DNA from 2 places in the Clostridium sp. LIBA-8841 genome. Region 2 is predicted to be linked to the other one. Evidence: a T-box and tRNA genes for the amino acid it is inferred to sense, from the RefSeq annotation. Region 2 holds a T-box; the other holds one or more tRNA genes.
The links. The T-box of region 2 lies ahead of trpS (tryptophan--tRNA ligase). A T-box ahead of a tRNA ligase gene usually reads a tRNA of that ligase, here a tRNA-Trp.
Positions count from the first base shown of each region.

Region 1: it has a tRNA-Trp gene. The T-box ahead of trpS (tryptophan--tRNA ligase) is inferred to sense a tRNA for this amino acid. The anticodon was not compared.

Region 1 is NZ_CM173488.1:3,268,765-3,273,139, forward strand. Features, by position in the region: gene AC2A4K_RS14340 (bifunctional metallophosphatase/5'-nucleotidase) at 119-2,254, opposite strand; tRNA gene AC2A4K_RS14345 (tRNA-Trp) at 2,428-2,503, opposite strand; tRNA gene AC2A4K_RS14350 (tRNA-Trp) at 2,532-2,607, opposite strand; gene AC2A4K_RS14355 (CBS domain-containing protein) at 2,821-3,441, opposite strand; gene tsaE (tRNA (adenosine(37)-N6)-threonylcarbamoyltransferase complex ATPase subunit type 1 TsaE) at 3,741-4,205, shown strand; gene tsaB (tRNA (adenosine(37)-N6)-threonylcarbamoyltransferase complex dimerization subunit type 1 TsaB) at 4,199-4,375, shown strand, end outside.
Region 2 is NZ_CM173488.1:913,724-918,098, reverse strand. Features, by position in the region: gene AC2A4K_RS03880 (anaerobic sulfatase maturase) at 1-272, opposite strand, end outside; gene trpS (tryptophan--tRNA ligase) at 970-1,968, opposite strand; T-box leader at 2,176-2,391, opposite strand; gene brnQ (branched-chain amino acid transport system II carrier protein) at 2,815-4,089, shown strand.

The DNA of each region.
Region 1 (4,375 bases), 1.5 Mb from region 2:
GAAATAGAAGGATTTTTATCTATATAATGCCAATATAATATAACTCTCTTTCAAAGCAATTTAGACTCTTAAAAAGTAACTACCAATGAAAATTCACCTAAAACCTCTATATAATTATTTATCTTTTAATTTTTAATACTACACCTAATCCTATTAATAACATAGCTATTTGTGCTACAGTTTCTCCACCTATAGGAGATCCTGTATTAGGAATCTCATTTTCTTTTTTGTTGTTTTCTTCAACATCTTCTTGATTATTATCTATTTTATTTTCATTATTTTTTTGATTTTCTACATTTTCATCTACTTTAGGTAATTCTTCCTTACTAGCCTCATTATTTCCTTCATTATTTTTTTCTTTGTTTTTATCTGAATTTATATTAGCATCTTCTTTATCTTCTTTAGGTATATTATTATCCACATCTTCTTTAGATGTATTATTATCCACAGGCAAATCCTTCTCATTTATTGATGCTAAATTAGTATATTTTCCATCTTCAGAGCTAGGTATTTTTAACTCTCCTGAATTAACTAAATCTCTAACTTTTTTATAGTTTTCTGAGTTTGGATCTATACCTAGCAAACGCCAATTATTTTGTTTTTTTGCATTTATAACACCATTTTTAACATTTTTAATATAATCTATAGCTAAATTTCTTATTGTTCCTTCTTCTTCTCCATAAGCAGTTTTAGAATCCCAAAGTTTTTTAAAATCTTTACCTTCAAAGATTCCTCCCTTTCCTTGTAATTGTCCAAGCCTATATGAATTCATTCCTAATTTTAAGACATCTGTATCCTTAAGTTCCCTTCCATCCTTATATTTAACATCCTTAATTCTATTTCCTTCTTTTTCTCTTAAATCAATTTTATAAGTTATTCCACCAAACATATCATTAGTACTGTATTTAGATGCTCTTCTTTTAGGATTAAAACTTGGAGTAATGTCTCCTGGATTTAATGTATTAAAATATCCAGCAGCCCATTCCATGTATTTTTTTAAGTCTTTTCCTGTTACTTCATAAACGCTTATTTCTCCACCAGTATATCTATAGTTATACGCTATATCTTTTTTCTTTATTTCTCCTAAATCTAACTTAGCTTTATCATTATCTATAGCTAATGCTATTACATCAGCCTTACTATAATACTTTCCAACTTCATGAAAGAAGTCAATTAATGGAGTATCTTCTATATGTATTGTAGGTATTCCTTTTATGTAATCTTCATCTACCATATTAACCCCTTCAAGTCTTCCGATAACTGAATTGGCATCTTTACGCAACTCTTCGTGAAAAGGCTTTAATAGATTTTCTATTTCTTTATCTGATTCTACATTAGCCACTGAAATAGTATTAGTGCTTTTATTTTTTAATACATTTTTACCATTTTCTTTTTTGAATGTTAAATCTATTTTTGAGACAGCCTGTCCATATTTTCCTGGTTCAGTTATAATTACTCCATTTATAATATCGTTTTCAACTAGTTTATGCATATGTCCACCTATAATTGCTGTAAGTTCAGGACACTGATTAGCAATATCTCTAACACCTGTATTCGGGATTTCATTTTCATTATCTAAGCCCATATGCATAACGCCAATCATAGCATCAACTTTTCCATCTAATTCTTTTATAATCTTTTTTGTTTCTTTAACTGGATCTCTAAACTCAATTCCTTTTATATTATATGGTTTTTCAAATTCTTTTATCATAGGAGTATCCATTCCTATAATGCCTATTTTTATTCCGTCTCTTTCTATTATAGTATATCCATCCATATATCTTGTTCCATCGTCATTATAGATGTTACCCGCTAATACTTTTCCTTCAAATTGATTTGTTACATGCTTAAGAACATCTAATCCAAAGTTAAATTCATGGTTTCCCATTTCCCAAACATCATATTTCATCTTATTCATACCTAAAACCATAGGTTGCTTAGGTCCTTTATTAAAAGTTTCAACAAAGTTATCTTGAATTGAGTCACCTGCATCTACAAGAATTACATTTTGATTCTCTTTTCTTTCTTTTTTTACAATTGTTGATATTTGTGATAAGCTTCCTGAATTATTTTCAGTATCTGATGCATAATCCCAAGGAACAAATCTTCCATGTATATCTGAAGTTCCTAAAATAGTAACTTTAGTTTCATTAGAAATTTCCTCCCCCTTAACGACTTTATCATTAAAAAAACATAGATTTAATGATAAAAACATAATTGTAGCAAAACTTAATGGTTTAATAATTTTTCTCACTATTCTTTATCCCCTTTACTTTTAAACTGTACAGATAATATTATACATCGTTTTAAAATCGTTTACAATTTTTATATATTTTACACATTTTATAATATAAACATCTTTACAAAAACCAATATTTTTTTTAAAATTAAGCAAAAAAAAATCAGTAAATTAATTTACTGATTTTCTGGCAGGGGCAGTAGGACTTGAACCCACAACCAATGGTTTTGGAGACCACTACTCTACCAATTGAGCCATACCCCTATAATATTATGTTATAATTTGTGTTAATTGGCAGGGGCAGTAGGACTCGAACCCACAACCAATGGTTTTGGAGACCACTACTCTACCAATTGAGCCATACCCCTGAACACAGAATTTATTATATATTAAAAATAAACTTAACGCAAGGGTTTTTTATGTAAAATTTTATTTTTAATAAAAAATACATATTAATTCCTTGATAAAATAGTCTTATATTTACTCATAAAAGTAGAGTATATTCTATTTTCAAACCTATAAATAAGGATTACTAAAATTTCTTTTAAAATATACTCTACTCTATACTCTTAACTATTTTATTATGCTAATTTAAATCCTGAATCTTTCAATTTTTTCTTTATATTATTAATATCTCCATTCTTAATTCTAACAATGACTTCTTTAACCTCAGTTAAACTTTTTGTATCTATAATAACTACACTTAATATATCTCCCTCTTCTTGAGATATTATTTTAGTCATCTTTGATAATTGTCCTGGAACATCAAAAGTTCTTATAACTATTCTTTCTCCCTTGTTAAGGCCAAAGGCATTATTGAACTCTTTAAATACAGCTTTATGAGTTAATATTCCCTTAAAATTATCAAATTCATCTACAACAGCAACAAAAGAAATTCTCATTTTTTCTAACATAGCAACTGCTTTTTCTATATGTTCTTCCTTACTTATTATAGGAATTTCTGTTTTAAAAATTTCTCCCACAGTAACATTATTCAATAACTCTTCTTTACTTAAATTATTTTTAAAATAATGCTCATATATACAGCTTTTAGACACTGCCCCCCTAAATTTATTGCCATCTACTACAGGAATTGATAAAAAATTATTATCATCCATAATTTTTAATGCATCTTTAAGTATAGTTTTAGAAGTAACCAAATCAAGATTGTCCTTCTTTGTCATAACAGCCTTTACTAACATACAAATCCCCCCAATTCCTAAATTTACATACTTTATAATAATATTATACTATTATCCCATTATATAATTATCTAATTATATTAAATTTACAAAAGTATCAATTAAAGAGTCTTTTGCCCTTTAAAGGTTAATATTATAATAATTTTATAGGTGTATGTTTTATTAAATCTCATAGAAAATTTGAATCATTTAAAACACATAATAAAACTTAAAATATCTTATTAAATCTAGCATCTCTTTTCTTTTTCTTTAAATTTGGATAGAATGATTAAAGAGTGTTAATTTGAAAGGAGTTCTTTATGGAATTTATAGTAGATAGTGTAGAGAAAACTATGCATATTGGAAGACAACTTGGTTCTCTTGTAAATAAAGGAGATATTCTTTGTTTAACTGGCGACTTAGGAACTGGCAAAACTCATATAAGCAAAGGAATTGCAGAAGGATTAGGAATTGATGAGCATATAACTAGTCCAACTTTTAATATAGTTAATGAATATCATAGTGGAAGATTAACTCTTTACCATTTTGATGTTTATAGAGTTAATGATCCAGATGAAATTGAAGCAATAGGATTTGATGAATATATCTTTGGTGATGGCGTAAGCTTAATTGAATGGGCTAACTATATAGAGGAACTTATCCCAGAAGAATATATACATATTAAAATAGAAAAATTACCTGATATGGGTGAAAACTTTAGAAAAATAACTATTAATAGTTATGGAGATAGATATAACTACATAAAGGAGATAAAAGAATGTTAGTATTAGCTGTTGACTCTTCTTCTAGCACTGCTACATGTGCCTTAGTAAATGAAAAGGGAGTTCTAGGAGAAATAAACTTAAATGATAAAAAACAACACTCCGTTTTATTAATGGATTTAATAGATGATTTACTTAAATATAACGACTTAAAAATCAAAGATTTAGATGGA
Region 2 (4,375 bases):
AACTTCTTATGATTATACTTTTTCTGAAACTCAATTAACTTTTCAAAAAATTCTAGTCCTGCTAAGGTAGGCTCTCCTCCTTGAAAAGCAAAACTACAATGCTCATCAGCTTCATTTAAAACTTTCTTGACCATATTTTCTAAAACTTCATCTCTCATAACTCCATAGCTTTTAACATTTCTATTGTCACTTAAAGAATGATAAAAACAATAAGTGCATTTTAAATTACATCCACTTGAAGCTGGCTTAATAAGCAAACTTAATGGTGGCATACCAATTCCCCCTTTTATTTTTACTAAATAATTTAAACAATCTATTAATCCTCAAAATGAATCTTATAAAAACTCCTTTGAATAAAGTTTATCATATATATAATCTAAGATATTTTAATAATTGGTTATAATTTCGTTCTAATATAACTCGTATATACTTAAACAAAAATAGCTTAATCTAAAATTTCTAATTATATTGAAAATTTCTATCTAGCTAAGTTATTAGAACTTAATTTATTACTTTTTATATCTAACTCCTATAATAAACTCTATAAAAAAATTCATCATATATAAAACTGATATTTGAATGAATTTGTCCTTAAGAAGTTTTTTTCTAAATGGAGCACCTTTTCACTTCGTTCAAATGTGTAAGTTCAATGTACAAAATTAAAAATTTGAACTTTCACTTAAAGCGAATCAAGCTTTTCAGCTTTAGATAAACTTAAGATCTATTTTCTTAATAAACAATAAAAAGCTCCATAAAGAAAGTTCGCTAGATATAAGCGAAGTAATACTTGCATAAGTGACTAGAATTTCATTTATTCTGTAATAAATATAATGTTAAAAATCTGAGACTGTTTGACCATCGGGGGTTTCGAAGCCTTAGTTATATTTATGGAAGAATGAATAGAAATTCTTCACGAAATTCAACAATTACTAAGCTATATCTAGCGAACTTTTACTTAATAGAGCTTTTCTATCTTGGAATTAATCCTATTTTCTTTTGCATTTTTCTAAGAGTTTTCATTGCAACATAGTTTGCTTTTTCTGCACCTTTTTTGTATATTTCCTCTAAAGCTTTCTTATCTCCTAATAAAGCTTTAACTTTTTCTTGAACTGGTGCTAGCTCTTCAACTATTGCCTCTCCAACATCCTTTTTAAAATCAGCATATCCTTTTCCATTATACATTTCAACAACCTCTTCTGGAGTATATCCTTTTATAGCACAAAGAATATTTATTAAGTTTTTAACTCCTGGTTGTTCATCAGTATAATTTACAACTCCAATGCTATCTGTTACAGCTCTTGAAATTTTCTTTCTTATAACATTAGGTTCATCCATTATTAATATGAAACCATTTGGATTAGCATCTGATTTAGACATTTTCTTACTTGGATCTTGTAAATCCATTATTTTTGCTCCCTCTTTTGGAACATATCCTTCTGGTATAGTAAATGTTGGGCTATAAGTATTATTAAATCTAGTAGCTATATCTCTAGCAAGTTCTAAATGTTGCATTTGATCCTTTCCAACTGGAACAAGGTCAGCATTATATAAAAGTATGTCTGCAGCCATAAGAACTGGATAGTTAAATAATCCTGCTCCTATTGAATCTCCCATTTTCTTTGATTTATCTTTATATTGAGTCATCCTGTTTAATTCACCCATGTATGAATTGCATGTTAAAAGCCATGAAGCTTCCGAATGAGCTGGTACATGTGATTGAATAAATAAAGTATTTTCTTCTGGATTTATACCTGAAGCTATATATATAGCTAAAACCTCTAAAGTTCTTCTTCTTAAGTCAGCTGGCAATTGTTTTACTGTTATTGCATGTAAGTCAACAACACAGAAATAGCAATCATATTCCTCTTGTAACTTAGTCCAATTTTTTATTGCTCCTAAGTAATTTCCTAATGTCAAATCTCCTGATGGTTTTATTCCACTAAAAATAACTTTTTTCTTATCTTCCATTATGACTCTGTCTTTTCACTAAAATTATATAATTGTATGAAGAGACAGATACACCTCCTTTATTTTAATTACTATATTATAAAAATTAACTTGTTTTTCTTAAGTAGCTTTCTTAATTAAATTCATGTCATTTAAAAATCTTGAACTTTAAATGTCTCATCTTATTTATTAACTAAGAAATAAAAAAGTCCTATAAGTCATTAAAACTTATAGGACGAATATATCGCGGTACCACCTAATATTACAAAGATAAAATCTTTGTATCTCTACCCTGTAACGTAAGGATTACGGTTTAGAATACTAAAAATTCCTCTAAACATCTCAAAGATCCATTCAACCTAATCATAACTATCATACTCTCAGCAATATATGATTCTCTGTAAGTCTGCTTTTAAGCTTACTAATTCTTTTCATAGATATTTTATATTAACTTTAATGTTATTTTATCATTTTTTTACTTTTAGTCAAGAATATTTATTTTTTCAATTATTGATAAGTTAAAAATTATATATGTTTATCTTTAAATCACATTAACACTAATTCAATGTTTTCTTTATTTTTTTATTAAATTATCAAATTTATAATCTTTTTATTTTATTTATAAAATATTTTTATTGATTTTATTTAACATTATGATAATATATTATTATAACTTTTATAAATAAAATTAAAAATCACATGAATAATAATAATGTAAATAAAGTAAAAAATATTGTTATAGAATCAAATTATATTTACTCATTTCTCATAAATTTTAAAAATTTCTATATAAACAATCTTAAACAAAGAACATTTTATGAGTTAAATATTTTATTGATTTGATTTTACAGAAAGATGAGGTGTGTTATGAATAACAAAAGATCAGATTTTTTAGTAATCGGCTTTGCATTATTTTCAATGTTTTTAGGTGCTGGTAACCTTATTTTCCCACCTTTTTTAGGAAGAAATTTAGGACCTGACTACTATTTAGGTATTATAGGATTTATAATAACTGGTGTTGGTGTTCCTCTACTTGGAATACTATCTTCAATGAGAGTTAACGGAAGATTTGAATTATTCGGAGATAAAGTTGGTAAGAAGTTCTCATTAATATATTCAATAGCATTGTTTATACTTATAGGACCATTATTAGCTATACCAAGAACAGCGGCTACTACATATGAATTGGCTTTTGCGCCTAACTTCCCTAACATAAATTACTTTGCAATAATAGTTGCTTATTTCTTAATAAACTTAATATTTGTATTAAAACCATCAAAGGTTATTGATGTTTTAGGTAAATTTTTAACACCTATATTATTAGCTATACTATTCTTCTTAATAGCTAAAGGTGTACTTAATCCTATAGATGCCTTAACTACATCATATACTCCAGATGCACTTCCAGTATCATTACTTGAAGGATATCAAACAATGGATGCTATTGCAGCTGTAATATTCTCTTCAATAATATTAGGTTCAATAAAATCTAAAGGATATACTGGAAAAGCAAGCTTTAAAATACTTATTAAAGCTGCAGCTATTGCAATCGGTGGGTTAGCAATAATTTACGGTGGATTAATATTCTTAGGTGCTCACACTGGGAACCAAGCTTTAGATTTATCAAAATCTCAATTATTACTTTTTATTGCTGAGAGTATTCTAGGACATGCAGGTGCAATATTAATCGGAATATCAATGGCATTAGCTTGCTTAACAACATCAATAGGATTACTTTCTGCTGGTGGAAGCTTCTTTGAAAGAGTTTCTAATGGTAAACTACCTTATAAATTTAATGTTATTTTAATGACTGTAACAAGTATACTAGTTGCCAGCATGGGATTAGATAAAATAATATCTTTATCAGGTACTTTACTTGGTATTATATACCCAGTAACAATAGTTCTTATATTATTAAACTTATTCCATAAGAGAATAACTAATCCACTTACTCATAAAGTTACTGTATATGTTACTTTAGTATTTAGTATATTAATAACATTAGCTGGTTTTATGCCTGGATTAGAAAACTTAGTTTCTCTACTTCCACTATACTCTAAGGGATTTGGTTGGTTATTACCTGCATTAGTAGGATTTATAATACCTAGCATTATTCCTAGCAGAAGAACTGCTACAGCTTAAAATATAAAAATTATAAAAACAAAAGAAATTAATGTATAAAATTTCTTTTGTTTTTTTATTTGGCTAATTAAAATAATCACTCATTTAAAACAGAGCTTTTTATTTATTATTGTACTTTTAAATTAATGTCGATTTTTAATTTTTGATTAGTATATTTAAACATAATTTTAATACTTTTCTATTTAATATTTTTATAAATAAATAGAATTATTTTATCAAAATTTCAACAATTTTATCCATAACTTTACAACTTATATAATAGAATGCTACAATTGTTTTGTAATTT